2 linked regions of the Sphingobium yanoikuyae genome follow. The protein of the gene in region 2 binds, or shares a complex with, the protein of the main gene of each other region. Links are inferred from orthologs where the notes say so. Each region holds a gene or a part of one and is shown on either strand. Other genes may lie near its edges.

Region 1 (8,125 bases), 450 kb from region 2 along the record:
GCGGCACCGGCCGATGGCGCCGACGACCTGCTGAAGCTGAAGGGCGTTGGCCCCAAGCTGGGCGCATTGCTGACCGAGTTGGGCGTTACCCGCTATGCCCAGATCGCCGGCTGGAGCGACAGCGACATCGCCGCGATCGACGCGAAGCTGGGCAATTTCAAGGGGCGGCCGGTCCGCGACCAGTGGATCGACCAGGCCAAATATCTCGCCGCCGGCGACATTGCCGGCTTCGAAGCGAAATATGGCAAGATCTAAGCCGTGACCGGTTCCGGTTGCATGGCGACCGGGGCCGGCCTGCGTTGCGGCACTGCGCCCAGCAACAGGGGCGGCAATCGCCCCTGCCCCGCAAGCGCGCTGGCGATGTAGAGCAGCAGCACCGCACCAGCGAGGATGACGGCGCCATGCGGGTCGAGCATCGCCACCAGCCCCATCACCAGCGGATGCCAGAGATAGAAGAACAGGCTTTCGCGCCCGATCCTGTTGATCGGGCCGAAATGCAGGCGCACCGCCGAGATGCTGGGCAGCAGCGCAATCAGCGCCAGACACATGAGCAAGCGGGCGGGCACGAAGGCAAGCGCATTGCCGGTGCCATAAAGATCCGACCACCAGAACAGCCCCAGCGCCCCGACCAGCAGCACGGGCCACAGATAGCGTTTGGGCATGCCCCGTTCGGCCATCAGCATGCCGAAGAAGAAATAGACGGGGTAGCGCAGGAAACGGCTGTCGGGCGACAACAGGCTGCCGCCCACTGCACCATGGTCGAGGCCGAAACTATACATGGTGGCCAGGCTGACGGGCGTGCCGATCGCCAGCAGCACAAGCGGTGAAAGTGGTAGCAACCGGGTCACCAGGATCAACAGGAACAGCGCCGGCACATACCAGAGATGGAAGGGCGGACGCAGCAGCAGGTCGAGCGGGGTCTGCCAGGAAAGCAGGCCGCCACTGGCGAGCCAGTAGACGAGCATCGCCACCGCCCAGGGCAGCAGCATGCGCCGGCCATAGCGGCTGAACATCTCGCCCGTCGGCATGGAGCGGGTGCGCGTGACGTTGAGCAGATAGCCGGAAATGCCGATCATCAGCGGCATGCGGAAACCCGAGCCGATCCACAGCAGGACATGCTGCTGATGCGTCAATTCCATCGCGTGCCCGCCCATGACGAGCAGGATCAGCAAGCCTTTCAGCAGGTCGATCGACGGGTTCTTGGTCACGATATGCTCGCAAAATTTGCCATCGAAACGATAGCGTCACAATATTGCCAAGCTCTTAAAATCCGCAATGGCATCATTCCGTCGCAGCCATCTTTTCTTAAGGAAAATATCGTTTAGACTTCGGCCATTAGCAGGAGGGTCGCCATCATCTTGCAGAGACTGGATACAGCTTTGGGCAAGCGTCTGCTGGCCCTGTCGATTTTTTGCGTGATCGTCGGGGGCTGGTTCGCCTTCACCCATTATCGCGATGCCAGCCAGACCCTGCCGGACGGGCAGGGGCGCGAAGGGCCATGCGCCCTGTGGTTCGTGGGCAGTTCGTCGATCAAGCGCTGGACCAGCCTGGAGCAGGATATGGCGCCCTGGGTCGCGCATAATCGCGGCATCAACAGCGCCACCTTCAACGAGATATTGCCGCGTTTCGCCAATATCGAGCCGGGAACGCCAAAACCGGCGGCGATCATCCTCTATGCCGGCGAGAATGATCTGGCGGGCGGGCGACAGCTACGGCCGATCTTCCACGATATGGCCCGCTTCCTGGAGATGCGCAGCGACATGCTGGGCAATGTGCCGGTCATCATCCTGTCGGTGAAGCCCAGTCCGGGGCGCTGGGCGATCTTTCCGCAGCAGCAAATCTATAATGATGCGACCCGGCGGCTGATCCCGCACATGCAGAATGTCCATTATGCCGACATCACCACGCCACTGCTGAAGGACGGCAAGCTGGGCGACAATTATCAGGCAGACAAGGTGCATATGAACCCGGCCGGTTACCGCATCTGGGCCGATGTCGTGCGGGCTAGACTGAAAGAGGTGCTGCCCGCCCAGACGGTGAAGGCCTGCACCGGCGGCTGATCAGGCCTTGCCCAATATTTCCTTCGCGCGCGGCGCGAGGCGGGCGGCGGCGGCCGCATGGATGCCCGGCGCCGCGCAGAGCAGGCCGAAGGCGACCGGCTGGGGCCGGTTGAAGGCGAGCGGATCGCCCAGCGCGTCGGTGACGATGGCGCCGGCCTCCTGCGCGATCAGGGCGGAGGCGGCGACATCCCATTCATTGCCCCAGCGCACGGTGGCGACCAGATCGGCCTCATCGGCGGCGACCATCGCCATGCGCAGCGCGATGCTGTTGGGCTTGTCCACGGTGACGAGATCGCGGTCGGCGCGCGGCAGCTGATCGGCGGGCACGCGGGCGCCAGGCAACATGGTGCGATTGCCGGCATGGAGCGGCACGCCATTGCGGGTCGCCCCCTGCCCGGCCTGCGCAATCCACAATTCCTTGCGCGCGGGCGCCGCTAGAATGCCGAGCCTGACCGCGCCATCCTCGACCAGGGCGACGGAGACCGCCCAGCCGGGCCGGCCGCGCAGATAGTCGCGGGTGCCGTCGATCGGATCGACCACCCAGACACGCGATACGCCCAGGCGATGCACGGTATCGGCTGTCTCCTCCGACAGCCAGCCGGCCTGCGGATCGATCGCCGCCAGCCGTTCGCGCAGCATGACGTCGATTTCCAGGTCCGCCTCGCAGACCGGATGGCCGGGCACCTTTTCCCACTGGCGCACGCGCGTTTCGCCATCGGCCCATAGCGCCAGCGCGCGATCGGCCGCATCGGTGACCGCCGCGACGACGGCCGGCAACAGAGGCTCAGCCGCCGGCAACGGTCATCCCGTCGACGCGCAGGGTCGGCACGTTCATGGCATAGCGGAACATCAGGTCATTGGCCGGCACAAGGGTGCGGAACATGTCCTTCAGATTGCCGGCGATGGTGATTTCGGACACGGCCGGGCCGACCGCGCCATTTTCGATCAGGAAGCCGGCGGCGCCGCGGCTATAGTCGCCGGTGACGCCATTGACGCCCATGCCGATCAGTTCGGTGACATAGATGCCGCGCTTCACATCGGCCATCAGTTCGCCGACCGACAGGCTGCCCGCTTCCATATGGACATTGGTGATGCCCGCGCCCGGCGCACCGGCGCCGCCCCGGCTGGCATGGCCGGTGGGTTCCAGGCCAAGCTGGCGGGCCGAGGCGCTGTCCATCAGCCAGCCGGTCAGCACGCCATCCTCGATCAGCGCGCGGCGCTCGACCGGCAGCCCTTCGCCGTCAAACGGGCGCGAGCGCAGGCCGCGCAGCAGCAGCGGATCATCGATGACCGTGATCTTGCTGTCGAACAATGTTTCGCCCAGCGAGTCCAGCAGGAAGCTGGAGCGGCGGGCGATCGCCGGGCCGACCATGCCGCCGATCAGATGACCGACCAGGCTGGAGCCGATGCGCGGATCGAAGATGACCGGCATGACGCCGCTTTCCACCTTGCCCGGATTGAGTCGGGCGACCGCGCGCTGGCCGGCGCGTATGCCGACCGCTTCGGCATCGTCCAGATCCTTGAGATGGCGGCTGGCATGGCTGGCATGGTCGCGCTGCATGTCGGCGCCGCTGCCCGCGAGCACGCTGGCCCAGGTCGAATGATTGGTCGCGGCATAGGCGCCGGCAAAGCCATGGCTGGTGGCAAGCGCGACCTGGCTGCGGCCGCTGGCGGCGCCGCCGCCTTCGCTGTTGGTGATGCCGGGGATGCTGCGCGCCGCTTCTTCCGCGATCAGCGCGCGTTCGCGCAGCGCGGCGGGTTCAGGCTCTTCCTCGTCGACCAGGTCGAGCGAGGGCGCGCGCTTCCTGAGCAGGCGATCCTCCGGCGCCAGGCCGGCATAGGGATCTTCCGGCGCTTCGCGCGCCATGGCGATGCTGCGATCGATCAGCGTGGCGAGCGTCGCCGGGTTCATGTCCGACGCGGAAATGCTGGCCGAGCGCTGGCCGATGAAGACGCGCAGGCCGATCTCCTCCCCCTCGGACCGTTCGACATCCTCCAGCGCACCAAGCCGCACCGCCACCGTGGTCGAGGCGTTGCAGGCATAGATGGCGTCGGCCGCGTCCGCCCCCGCCTTGCGCGCCGCCGTCACCAGATCCTGCGCGCGCGACTGGGCTTCTTCGAGGCTGAGCATAAGGGGAGGTCGATCCTGTAGTGAAGACGAAGCCGGGCCTTACGCCCTTGCGTCGGACGGGGCAACCGCGCCGCGCAGCCAATGGTCGAGCAGGTGCCAGGCGACCGCCATACGCGGCGGCGCCAGGAAGGGCGCGTCGGGATCGCCCGCCAGCGCGGCGGCGACGCCATCGGCATCGCACCAGAAGGCATGTTCGATCTCGGTCTCGTCCAGGGTCAGCGCGGGATCGTCGCACTGGGCGACACAGGCGATCATCAGCGAGGACGGGAAGGGCCAGGGCTGGCTCATCACATAGCGGACCGAATGGACCGTGATGCCGGCTTCCTCCTTCAGTTCGCGCGCGACCGCTTCCTCGACCGTCTCGCCCGGCTCGATGAAGCCGGCGAGCGCGGAATAGCGGCCGGGCGGCCAGCTATGCTGGCGGCCGAGCAGGACACGGCCCTGATGTTCGGCGAGCATGATCGAGACCGGGTCGACGCGCGGGAAATGTTCGGAAGCGCAGGATTCGCAGCGCCGCGCCCAGCCGGCCTTGTGCGCATGGGTCGGCGCGCCGCAAACCGAGCAGAAACGGTGGCGGGCATGCCAGAAGACGAGGCTGCGCGCGGTGCCGTAGAGCGCAACGTCGGACGCGGAGACGAGATCGGCGAGGCCACGCGATCGCGGCGTCGCGTTGGGCCCCTGTTCCAGCGTCTCGACCAGATGGGCGAAGATCGGGCGATCCTGCAGATCGACGCCGAGCAGCACATGCTGCTCGATCCGGGCGTCGGGACCGAGCGGCGCCAGGGCCAGGCCATGATCGTCGGTCACCGGCTCCAGCCCTTCGAGGATCAGCAGCCGGGCATTGGACGCGGCAAAGGCCTGCGCATGGAGCGCGGGATTGCTGCGGATATGGTCGACCCGGTCGAGCGTGCCGCCGACGAAACCGGGCAGGCCATGCGCTTGGGGGTCAGTTCCGTGCATCGTCCGTCATCTCCTTCATCGCCGCATCGGCTGCCCGCGCAAACAGGGTGGGTAGCCCCGCCTCGCCGATCCGGTCGCGCGGCCACCATTCGCCCGCGCCCGCCGGCACATGGTCCAGCCCCACATGGGTAGTGTGGACGCTGAGCGCCAGCGAGAAATGGGTGAAGACATGGGCGACCGGCGGATCGATGGTCTGCCACTGCGCGACGAAGGGCGGCGTGGCGTCAGGCGCAGCATTCCAGTCGGAACTGGGCAGCGCGCGCATGCCGCCCAGCAATCCCTTGTCCGGGCGACGCACCAGCCAGACCTGGCCGTCGCTCCGTTCGATCCACCAGGCATGGCCGAGGCGATGGGGCTTGGCCTTTTTCGGCGCCTTGACCGGGAAGGCGGCAGGATCGGCAGTGCGCACCGCCGCGCAATCCTGACGCAGCGGGCAGATGCCGCAGGCGGGATTGCGCGCCGTGCAGATGGTGGCGCCCAGGTCCATCATCGCCTGGGCAAAATCACCGGCGCGCAGGTCCGGCGTGATGCTGTCGGCCGCCGCGCGTATTTCCGGCCGGGCGGCGGGCAAGGGCGTCGCTATCGCGAACAGGCGGGCGACCACCCGCTCGACATTGGCATCGACCACCACGGCGCGCTGGCCAAAGGCGATCGCGGCAACGGCAGCGGCGGTATAGGCGCCCAGGCCCGGCAGGGCGCGCAATGCGTCTTCGGTATCGGGGAAGCGGCCGCCATGGTCGGCCACCACGGCGCGGGCGCAGGCCAGCAGGTTGCGGGCACGGGCATAATAGCCCAGCCCCGCCCAGGCGGCCATCAGATCGGCGTCGGCGCTGGCGGCCAGATCCTCCACCGTCGGCCAGCGGACCGTGAATTTCTCGAAATAGGGGCCGACCGCCGCGACCGTGGTCTGTTGCAGCATCACTTCGGACAGCCAGACATGATAGGGATCGGCCGCATTGGCGCCCGGCGGCGCGCGCCAGGGCAGGCGCCGGGCATGGACGTCATAATGGGCCAGCAGATCCCGTGCGATTTTTGAACCCGACATCTCGACGCGCATGGCGGCCCTATGCCATGTAGCGCGCCATGACGGAACGCCCCCCGACCGCGAAAAAGACGAGCCGCGCCGCGCCGCCGGCCGAGCGCCCCCGCACGGGTGCGCCGCGCGCGATCGCCGATCTGATGCCGGAAATCGGCCGCACCGCATTCCGCAAGTTCGGTTTCGTCCAGTCGAGCATCGTTACCCGCTGGAACGATATCGTCGGCGCCGACTATGCCGCGATCACCGCGCCCGAATCGATCCGCTTCCCGGTCGGCCAGAAATCGGGCGGCACGCTGCAACTCACCGTGATGAGCGGCCATGCGCCGATGATCCAGCATGCGCTGCCCGACATCATCGAGCGGGTGAACCGCTTCTTCGGCTATGCCGCCGTCGCCAAGGTGGCGATGAAGCAGGGCATGGTCGGTCCCGCACCGGTCGAGCGGCGCCCGCCGCCCCGAAACCTCAAACCCATTCCGGTCGAGCTGGGGGATTCCCTGCGCGACATCGGTGATCCGGAATTGCGCAAAGTCCTCGAATCGCTGGCACAGGGGCTTGCGAATTCGAATGGCCTGCCCAAGATCGGTTGATGCAACCCGCCCCGTCCGGGGCGATGCCTTAGGACTGCCCCATGACCAAGTTCCGCCTTTCCCTGCTTGCCCTGATCGCCGTTCCCGCCATCGCCGTCGCCGCCGCGCCCAACTGGGTCGCGCAGGTGGTGCGTTCGCCGATCGGCGGCCATGTCATGGGCAACCCCGCCGCGCCGACCAAGCTGGTCGAATATGTCAGCTATACCTGCAGCCACTGCGCCCATTTCGTGAATGACGCGAGTGCATCGCTGAAGGCCGATTATGTGAAGGGCGGCAAGGTCAGCGCCGAAGTGCGCAACGCGGTGCGCGACAAATATGACCTGACCGCCGCGCTGCTGGCCCGCTGCGGCGGCGCCAAGCGCTTCATGGGCAATCATGAGGCGCTGTTCGCCAACCAGGATGCCTGGATGGAGCAGATCATGGCCTATGACAAGGGTGCCGCCAAGCCGACCGAGCAGAAGGCGGCGCTGCGCGATATCGGCCAGAAGACCGGCCTTTATGCGCTGATGAACAAGCGCGGCTTCACCAATGCGCAGCTCGACGCCTGCATCGCCGACCCGGCATCGGAAAAGGCGATCCTGGCGATGACCGACGAGGCGTGGAACAAGGTCAAGATCACCGGCACGCCCGGCTTCGTCGTCAACGGCACGCTGGTCCAGGGATCGACCTGGGAGTTGCTCAAGGCCGCATTGCCCGCAGCCGCCCGCTGATCTAAACCGTCCCCAACTATCCATAATTCGGAGCGTCGCCCGTCGTGAAAGTCCTGTCCGGCCTTGCCCTTATCGCCCTGTCCCTGACGCTTGCCGGTTGCGGCAAGAAGGATGAGGGCAATGCAACCTCCGCCGCGCCGATCGCCGCCGTGTCCGCGCCCGCCGGCACCAGCTGGTCGGAAACCGTCGCCGAAACGCCCGAGGGCAATTTCGTGATGGGCAATCCCAATGCCAAGCTGAAGCTGGTCGAATATGGCTCCTTCACCTGCAGCCACTGCCGCGACTTCGCCCATGAATCGTCGGAAGAACTGAAGGCGATGGTCGATAGCGGCAAGATCAGCTACGAATTCCGCGTCTATGTCCGCGACCCGATCGACATCACGACGGCGCTGCTGGCCCGTTGCGGCGGCAAGGACATCTACTATCCGCTGTCGGAACAGTTCTTCGCCAACCAGAGCGCGATGTTCGAAAAGGCGCAGGGCCTGGGCGACGCCCCCTATCAGGCGATGGTGTCGGCGCCGCCGGCGCAGCGTTTCGGCCAGCTGGCCAACGCGCTGGGCCTCATCGACTATGCCAAGCAGCGCGGCATCGCCGAGGATCAGGCCAAGCAGTGCCTGGCCGACACGGCAACTGCCGAG
Region 2 (8,232 bases):
TGGGCATCGGCTCCTCGGTCCAGCGCCGCCGGCAAAAGGCGCTCAAGGGCAAGGCCGCCTGAGCCTGTCCTACAGCGGCCCTTTCCCCTATCATCGGCGCTGCCATCCCCTGACTTTCCGATAGGATCAAGGCAGCGCAAGATAATGTCACAATGTGCGGGAAATATGCGAAGTTAAGCGGAGCAAATCCTATTTCGCTGCCTTGACCCCAGCCGCCGCGGCGGCAAAAGCGGCGGCGTAAATCACCAGACCAAGGATCGCCCGCCGCCATGTCCGTCGCCTATCTCAACGGCCAGTTTCTGCCGCTCGAAGACGTCCGCATCTCCCCGCTCGATCGCGGCTTCCTGTTCGCCGACGGCATTTATGAGGTGGCGGCCGTGATCGATGGCCGGCTGGTCGACAGCGCCAGCCATCTCGCCCGGCTGGAACGTTCCTGCACCGAAATCGGCATCACCCTGCCGCTGACCCTGGACGAGATCGAGGCGGCGCAGAAGGCGCTGGTCGCCCATAATGGCCTTGGCGAAGGACTGGTCTATCTCCAGATCACCCGCGGCGCCGATGTCACCCGCGACTTCATCCCGCCAGCCGGGTTACAACCGACCCTGTTCATGTTCGTCCAGGACAAGACCTTCCTTGATGTGCCCGCCGCCAGGACCGGCGTCGCGGTCGCCACCATGGCCGACCTGCGCTGGGCGCGGCGCGACATCAAGAGCGTGGGCCTGCTCGCCCAGGCCATGGCCAAGATGGCGGCCAAGGAAGCCGGCGCGCAGGAAGCCTGGATGATCGAGGATGGCTTCATCACCGAAGGCGCCTCCTCCACCGCCTTCATCGTCACCGACGAAGGCATCGTCACCCGCCCCTACAGCCAGTCGGTGCTGGCCGGCTGCACCGGCGCGGCGCTCACCGCCCTTGCGGAAGAAAGCGGCATCGCCGTCATCCGCCGCCCCTTCACCCTCGCCGAAGCGCTCGCCGCCAAGGAAGCCTTCATGACCAGCGCCTCGACCTTCTGCCTCTCGATCGTCAAAATCGACGGCCAGCCGGTCGGTGACGGCACGCCCGGCCCGGTCGCGACCCGGCTGCGCGAACTCTATATCGACTTCGCCCGCCGCACCGCGGTCTGACCTGCGACGAAATGAGTCCATTTCGGATCGAATAGGCAGAACAGGGCGCCCGCATCAGCCGGCGCCCTTTTCGTTTCCGCATTCCCCCCGATATCGTGGGTGCGTGACGGCCATCACGACAGCCCCGTGCATTTGCGCCATTATGGAGTCAGCGCCGGCTGCGCCCGGTGGGCAAGCGGCTAAGCTGCGGAACATAACAGGCACGGGAGATTGCGTGGTGATGGCCGATCCCTTCTCGACCGATCATGATAGCCCCTATGCCGCGCCGGATGACCGGCGTGGGCTGCTGATCGTTGCCGATGACGAATGGTTCGACGATGCCGCCATGCTGGCCGATGCCGCCGGCCTGCGCCTGCTCGGCACCGTGCCGCTCGGCCAGGCCGCCGCCCGGCTCGACATGCAGGTGGGCTGCGACGTCGTGCTGCTGCTCTGCCACCAGCCTGATCCGTTGCTCGAACGGCTGATCGTCCAGGTCGAGACGATCGCGATTCAGAATCGCATGGCGGTGGTCCTGCTCGCCGGGATCGAGACACTCGACACGGCCTATGCCTGCATGCGCAGTCCGCAGACCCAGTTGCTGTGCAGTCCCGACAATGGCGACATCGCCGCCGCCCTGCTCGCCGCCGCGCACAGCGACGCGCTCCCCCATAATCTGCACGACGCCACCCATGAAAGCGACGGCAACCGGTTGCAGCGGCTGAGCGAGGAAGTCAGCCGCCTCGCTCGCACGATCGAGGCCCTGACCGATCGGCCGCGCCCTACGCTCCCCGCGTTCGACATGCCCGCGCGCATCGCCGACCGCCAGGGCGGCTATACCGCCATGCCGGCCATGGCCACGATCGGAGCGGCCACCATGGCGGAAACCGCCTCCGTCACCGCCGCCCAGGTCCGCGACCTGCTGCGCGCCCGCCGGCTGCGCGCCGATTTCCTGCCGGGCGACCTGTTCGCCGATCCGGCCTGGGACATGATGCTCGACCTGCTCGCCGCCCGGCTGGAACAGGCCCATGTCTCGGTCTCCAGCCTCTGCATCGCCTCCGCCGTGCCGCCGACCACGGCGCTGCGCTGGATTCGCACATTGACGGACAAGGCCCTGGTCGAACGCCGTGCCGATCCGCATGACGGTCGCCGCATCTTCATCGCGCTCGCCGACGACGCGGCTGACCAGTTGATCCGCTGGTTCGGCGCCAGCCATCGCTATCGCGCGCACTGATCTACCCCATCGGATAAAGGCCGCTTGACCCGCGCCCAAAAAAATCTAGAAGCGCCCGCACCCCATGGGGGCGATTAGCTCAGTTGGTAGAGCGTCTCGTTTACACCGAGAATGTCGGCGGTTCGAGCCCGTCATCGCCCACCAGTTTTGCGGCCTTTAGAGCCCGTCCGGGGGACGGGCGGCCGCAAAACTCCGAGCAGCTATGCTGCGAGGGCATCGGATATGGGACGTCCGGCCGACGGCTTCCGGCGAAACTCCCGAGCGACGGCGAAGGGCTTAGCCATCCAGGCAAAACCAGCCCCGATCCGCACCCGTAACATTCATCCTGCAGCAAGCATGGTTCCGGCATCCTTGCCACCATGCCGATCAGCTTCTTCCTTGGCGGCTCCGTCGCGCCGATATTGCTGATGCTGTCGCCCTTCGCGGTGATGGCGGTCGGCAATTGTGCCGACTGGCAAGCCAAGGCTTCAAGCGCAAGGATCGCGGCAAAGTCCCCCGCCGACGCCGGCTGCACCCAGCCCCGCTATCCGCTGATGTAATCACGCGCTGCCAGATATTGCGGCGCCGCGTCACCGCTGCTAATTCCGCCTCCCATGATCCAGCCGCCCGAAATCATCCGAGTCACCAAGTCCCGCGTCTCCTGCGACGGTTCGGGTGACATTCCCGCCGCCCTTGGCCATCCGCGCGTCTTCCTGGAAATTGACGAGCATGGCTATGTCGATTGCGGCTATTGCGATCGCCGCTTCGTGCTGGCCGGCGGCGTTGCCGACAATGGTGAAATCGGCAACAAGCCGGACATCGCCTCGGGCGCTAGCCTCTAAGGCTCTCTAAAATTTCCATTGGGCATCCGTCATGCCGCGCCTATATCGGGCGGCATGACCGATCTCGCTTCGCAATTCACTGATGCCCGCGGCCTGCTCTATCGTCCGGGCCTGCTCGATCCCGATGGCGCGCGCCGCCTGACCGCACAGGCGCTTTCGGCCTGCGACGATGGCGAGCTCTACCTCCAATATCGCGCCAGCGAGAGCTTCGGCTTCGACGATGGTCGCCTCAAGACCGCCGATTATTCGACCGATGCGGGCTTCGGCCTGCGCGGCGTTTCGGGCGAGATGACCGGCTTTGCCCATGCCAATGACCTCAGCGAAGCGGCCATCGCCAAGGCGGCGCAGACGCTGACCCTGCTCGATCCGGCCAAGGGCCAGCCCGCCCCGCCGCCCCAGCGCACCAATCGCCACCTCTATACCGACGCCAATCCGCTGGAGCTGGTGCCCTTCGCCGAGAAGGTGACCTTGTGCGCCGCGATCGACGCCGCCGCCCGCGCCCGCGACCCGCGCGTCGCCCAGGTTTCGGTGAGCCTAGCCGGCAGTTGGTCGGTGATCGAGATCGTCCGCGCCGACGGTTTCACCGCCAGCGACATCCGCCCGCTCGTCCGCCTCAACGTCTCGGTCATCCTGGAGGAAAATGGCCGGCGCGAAACCGGCGTGTTCGGCATTGGCGGCCGCTATCTCTATGATCATGTGATGGACCCCAAGATCTGGAACCGCGCCATCGACGAGGCGCTGGCCCAGGCCCAGGTCAATCTCCGCTCGGTCGCCGCCCCCGCCGGCGAAATGACCGTGCTGCTCGGCCCCGGCTGGCCGGGCGTGCTGGTCCATGAAGCGATCGGCCATGGCCTGGAAGGCGATTTCAACCGCAAGGGCACCAGCGCCTTTTCCGGCCGGATCGGCCAGCGCGTCGCTGCGCCGGGCGTCACCGTGGTCGACGATGGCAGCATCCTCGATCGCCGCGGCTCGCTCTCGATCGATGATGAAGGCACGCCGACGCAGGAAAATATCCTGATCGAGGACGGCATCCTCAAGGGCTATATGCAGGATCGCCTCAACGCCCGGCTGATGGGCGTCGCGCCGACCGGCAATGGTCGCCGCGAATCCTATGCCCATGCGCCGATGCCGCGCATGACCAACACCTTCATCAAGGGTGGCCAGGACAATCCGGAAGAGCTGCTGTCGCGCGTCAAGTCGGGCATCTTCGCCAAGAGCTTTGGCGGCGGCCAGGTCGACATCGTCTCGGGCAAGTTCGTCTTCTCCTGCACCGAGGCCTACAAGGTCGAAAATGGCAAGATCGGTGATCCGATCAAGGGCGCGACCCTGATCGGCGACGGCCCGACCGCGCTGACCAAGGTGATCGGCATCGGCAACGATTGGGCGCTCGACGAAGGCATCGGCATGTGCGGCAAGGGTGGGCAGAGCGTGCCGGCCGGTGTCGGCCAGCCGACCCTGCTGATGGATGGGCTGACTGTCGGCGGTACCGCCGCCTGATCCCATTCCTGCCATGGCGGCTCCTGCCATGGCGGCGCGGTCACCCGACCCGCCGCCGCCATGGGCCGAGGAACCGGGCGGCGATCAACACGTATTTTGCGTATGAACATGCTGACCGACAGCCATGACGCCGTGACCGCCGACTGGGCGGCGGCCCTGCTCGACTTCTGGTTCAACCAGGTTGGCGATGAAGGCTGGTACAGCCATGATCCGGCACTGGACCAGCATTGCATCGACCGCTTCGCCGTCCTGTGGAGCGAGAAGCGGACGCTTCCGGCCGAAAGCTTCCTTGACCGCGCCGACGATGCGCTGGCCGCCGTGCTGCTGTTCGACCAGCTGCCCCGCAACATGTTCCGCGGCAAGGCCCAGGCCTTTGCCACCGACCCGATCGCTCGCGAGGTGGCGCGCGGCGCCATCGCGCTGGGCTATGACATCCAGATTGGCGGGGCGGGCCGGCTCTTCTTCTACATGCCCTTCCAGCATAGCGAGGATCTGGCCGATCAGGAACTGTCGCTCTCCCTGTTCGAAGGGACCGGCGACGCCCGGTCGCTCGATTTCGCCCGCCAGCATCATGCAACCATCGCGCGCTTCGGCCGTTTCCCCCATCGCAACACTGCCCTTGGTCGCACCACCCTGCCCGCCGAAGCGGCAGCGGTCGCCGAAGGATCGCAATGGTAGGCGGGAACATGCCTATTTTTTAGGCATGGCCGTGCATCTGCACATTTTTTCGGCGGCGCAACAATCTCCCCTAGTGGAAATCCCGCGTTAATGCGTCATTAGCAAATTGGCACGCCTCTTGCTGGTATGTCGCCGCACACCAAATAAGGGGGCGACATGAAACTTGTCATGGCTATCATCAAGCCGTTCAAGCTTGACGATGTCCGCGAGGCTCTTTCCTCGCTTGGCATCGCCGGTATGACGGTCAGCGAAGTGAAGGGCTTTGGTCGCCAGAAGGGCCAGACCGAAATCTATCGCGGCGCCGAATATTCCACCAACATGGTTCCCAAGATCAAGATCGAGGTGGTCTGCGACGACGACCTCGCGCCGCGCGTGGTGGAAGCGACGCAGGCCGCCGCCAATTCGGGCGCGATCGGCGATGGCAAGATCTTCGTCCTCGATGTCGGCCAGGCCGTGCGCATCCGCACCGGCGAAACCGGCGAAACCGCGCTGTAAGAAGGGGGGAATAATGACCTTTTCGAAGAAACTCTGCGGCGCGCTGGGGGCCACCGGCCTTTCGCTGTTCGCCGCGCTGCCCGCTTGGGCACAGGACGCGGCCGCGCCGGCCGCGACCGTGGACAAGGGCGACGTTGCCTGGATGATGACGTCCACCATCCTCGTCTTCCTGATGATCCTGCCGGGCCTCGCCCTGTTCTATGGCGGCCTTGCCCGCAGCAAGAACATGCTGTCGGTGATGACGCAGATCGGCGCCGCCGCCTGCCTCGCCATGCTGATCTGGGTCATGTACGGTTATTCGATGGCCTTCGGCCCCGATTATACCAGCGGCCTCTCCAACGTCGTCTCGACCTTCGACAAGGCGTTCCTGAAGGGCATCACGCCCGCTTCGCAGGCCGCGACCTTCACCGCCGGCGTCGAGATTCCGGAATATGTCTTCGTCTGCTTCCAGATGACCTTCGCCGCGATCACCGTTGCGCTGGTGCTGGGTTCGGTGGTCGAACGCATCAAATTCTCGGCCGTGATGGTGTTCGCCGCCATCTGGCTGACGATCGTCTATTTCCCGATCGCGCACATGGTCTGGGCGGCTTCGGGCTATTTCTTCAAGGCCGGCGCGCTCGATTTCGCGGGCGGCACCGTCGTTCACATCAACGCCGGCGTCTCGGCGCTGGTCGCCGCGATCATCCTGGGCAAGCGTATCGGCTATCCCAAGGAACCGATGGCGCCACACAGCCTGACGCTGACTGCGGTCGGCACCGGCCTGCTGTGGGCCGGCTGGTTCGGCTTCAACGCCGGCTCGGCGCTGGAAGCCAATGGTTCGGCCGCGCTCGCCATGATCAACACCTTCGTCGCCACCGCATCGGGCGGCCTGTTCTGGATGCTGATCGAACGCGTCAATGGCCACAAGGCGTCGGCCCTGGGCTTCTGCTCGGGCGTCATCGCCGGCCTCGTCGCGGTCACCCCGGCCGCCGGCAACTCGGGCCCGTTCGGTGCGATCGTGCTGGGCGCTGTTGCCTCGATCGTCTGCTTCTATGCCGTCACCGTGCTCAAGCCCAAGCTTGGCTATGACGACAGCCTGGACGCCTTCGGCATCCACGGCATCGGCGGCATGATCGGCGCCATCGGTACCGCCATCGTCTACTCGCCCGCCCTCGGCGGCCCCGGCGCGGCGGACTATGAAATCGGCGCCAAGCTGCTCGTCCAGATCGAAGCGGTTGTCGTGACCATCATCTGGGCCTCGATCGGCACCGCCATCGCCATCTTCATCGCCAAGGCCATCACCGGCCTGCGGGTCAGCCAGGAGGTCGAATATGAAGGCCTCGACCTCGGCGAGCATGGCGAGCGCGCCTACAACTACTGAGATTGGCAGGGCGGGCCGCCCGACCGGGACACGGCCCGCCCGCCTCACCTTGTTCCTCCTGCGAACATGCCTTGGGGTCGGTACGAAAGTACCGGCCCTATTTTTATCCCCAGGGCAGGCAGCGGGTCGAGTTCAATGGGCCGGGTACGACCAGAAGCGGACCTGTTCCCCCTCCCGCAGGCGGGAGGGGTTGATGGGAGGCGCGTGACTCCCATCAAGGGGGTGGGCTGGACGTCGCGATAGCCCACCCCGCTGCGACTAACGCGCTGCGCGCGCAAGTCTCGCTACCCCTCCCGTTTACGGGAGGGGAATGGCAGGAAACCACCCATCCCAGCCGGACCGTCCGGCTTTGCCTTTGGCGTCGGCGTCGCTAACAGGGGTTGGTGGCTGATCTGGAATGCGATCTTGCGATTATCGGCGGGGGCCTTGCCGGGGGGCTGATCGCGCTTGCCTTTGCCGAGCGGCGGCCGGGTACGCGCATCCTGTTGATCGAGCAGGCCGATCATGTCGGCGGCAATCATATCTGGTCCTTCTTCGACGGGGATGTGGATGCGCGCGACCGCTGGCTGGTCGATCCGCTGGTCAGCAGCCGCTGGTCGCAGGGGCATGAAGTGCGCTTTCCCGGCTATCGGCGGCAGCTCGACACCCCCTATAACAGCATCGCCTCCCCCCGTTTCGACGCGCATGTGCGGGCGGCGCTGGGCAATCGCCTGCTGACCGGTGCTCGGGTGGCGACGATCGGCCGGCAATTTCTGGTGCTGGAGGATGGGCGGCGGATCAGCGCGCCTGCGATGATCGATGCGCGCGGCGCGGGCGATCTGTCGGCGCTGCGCTGTGGTTGGCAGAAATTCGTCGGGCAGACGCTGCGGCTGGCACAGCCGCACGGAATCGCGTGGCCGGTGATTATGGACGCGACGGTGGCGCAGATCGACGGCTATCGCTTCGTCTATCTGCTGCCGCGCGACGCCCGGACGATCTTTGTCGAGGATACTTATTATAGCGACGGGCCGGCGCTGGACGCGGAAGGGATCGCGGAGCGGATCGCCGCCT

Evidence for each region.
Region 1: the proteins of tldD (region 2) and U0025_RS20100 are in contact, whole or in part, in a solved structure (PDB 5NJ9), measured with the Escherichia coli proteins. The link is inferred for Sphingobium yanoikuyae from one-to-one orthologs.

The regions. Positions count from the first base shown.
Region 1 is NZ_CP139979.1:4,326,614-4,334,738, reverse strand. Bases 2,019-4,846 are described here. They hold U0025_RS20100 (TldD/PmbA family protein), read right to left. Parts: upstream 4,192-4,846; coding sequence 2,845-4,191; downstream 2,019-2,844. Other genes in these bases: nudC (NAD(+) diphosphatase), read right to left, coding at 4,231-4,846; U0025_RS20105 (3'(2'),5'-bisphosphate nucleotidase CysQ), read right to left, coding at 2,061-2,858; U0025_RS20110 (GDSL-type esterase/lipase family protein), read left to right, coding at 2,019-2,060. Outside these bases: U0025_RS20120 (hypothetical protein), read left to right, coding at 1-255; U0025_RS20115 (acyltransferase family protein), read right to left, coding at 252-1,208; more of U0025_RS20110, read left to right, coding at 1,380-2,018; more of nudC, read right to left, coding at 4,847-5,151; U0025_RS20090 (A/G-specific adenine glycosylase), read right to left, coding at 5,138-6,208; U0025_RS20085 (DUF721 domain-containing protein), read left to right, coding at 6,235-6,777; U0025_RS20080 (thioredoxin domain-containing protein), read left to right, coding at 6,819-7,487; U0025_RS20075 (thioredoxin domain-containing protein), read left to right, coding at 7,532-8,125.
Region 2 is NZ_CP139979.1:4,773,304-4,781,535, reverse strand. What follows is about bases 2,493-5,427. They hold tldD (metalloprotease TldD), read left to right. Parts: upstream 2,493-3,206; coding sequence 3,207-4,649; downstream 4,650-5,427. Other genes in these bases: U0025_RS22215 (DUF924 family protein), read left to right, coding at 4,752-5,327; U0025_RS22225 (zinc-finger domain-containing protein), read left to right, coding at 2,925-3,152; U0025_RS22230 (hypothetical protein), read left to right, coding at 2,691-2,870. Also shown: rpoN (RNA polymerase factor sigma-54), read left to right, coding at 1-62; U0025_RS22245 (D-amino-acid transaminase), read left to right, coding at 270-1,121; U0025_RS22240 (helix-turn-helix domain-containing protein), read left to right, coding at 1,342-2,331; U0025_RS22210 (P-II family nitrogen regulator), read left to right, coding at 5,484-5,822; U0025_RS22205 (ammonium transporter), read left to right, coding at 5,836-7,182; lycopene beta-cyclase CrtY, read left to right, coding at 7,566-8,232. UniProt on the Escherichia coli protein: Metalloprotease involved in CcdA degradation. Suppresses the inhibitory activity of the carbon storage regulator (CsrA).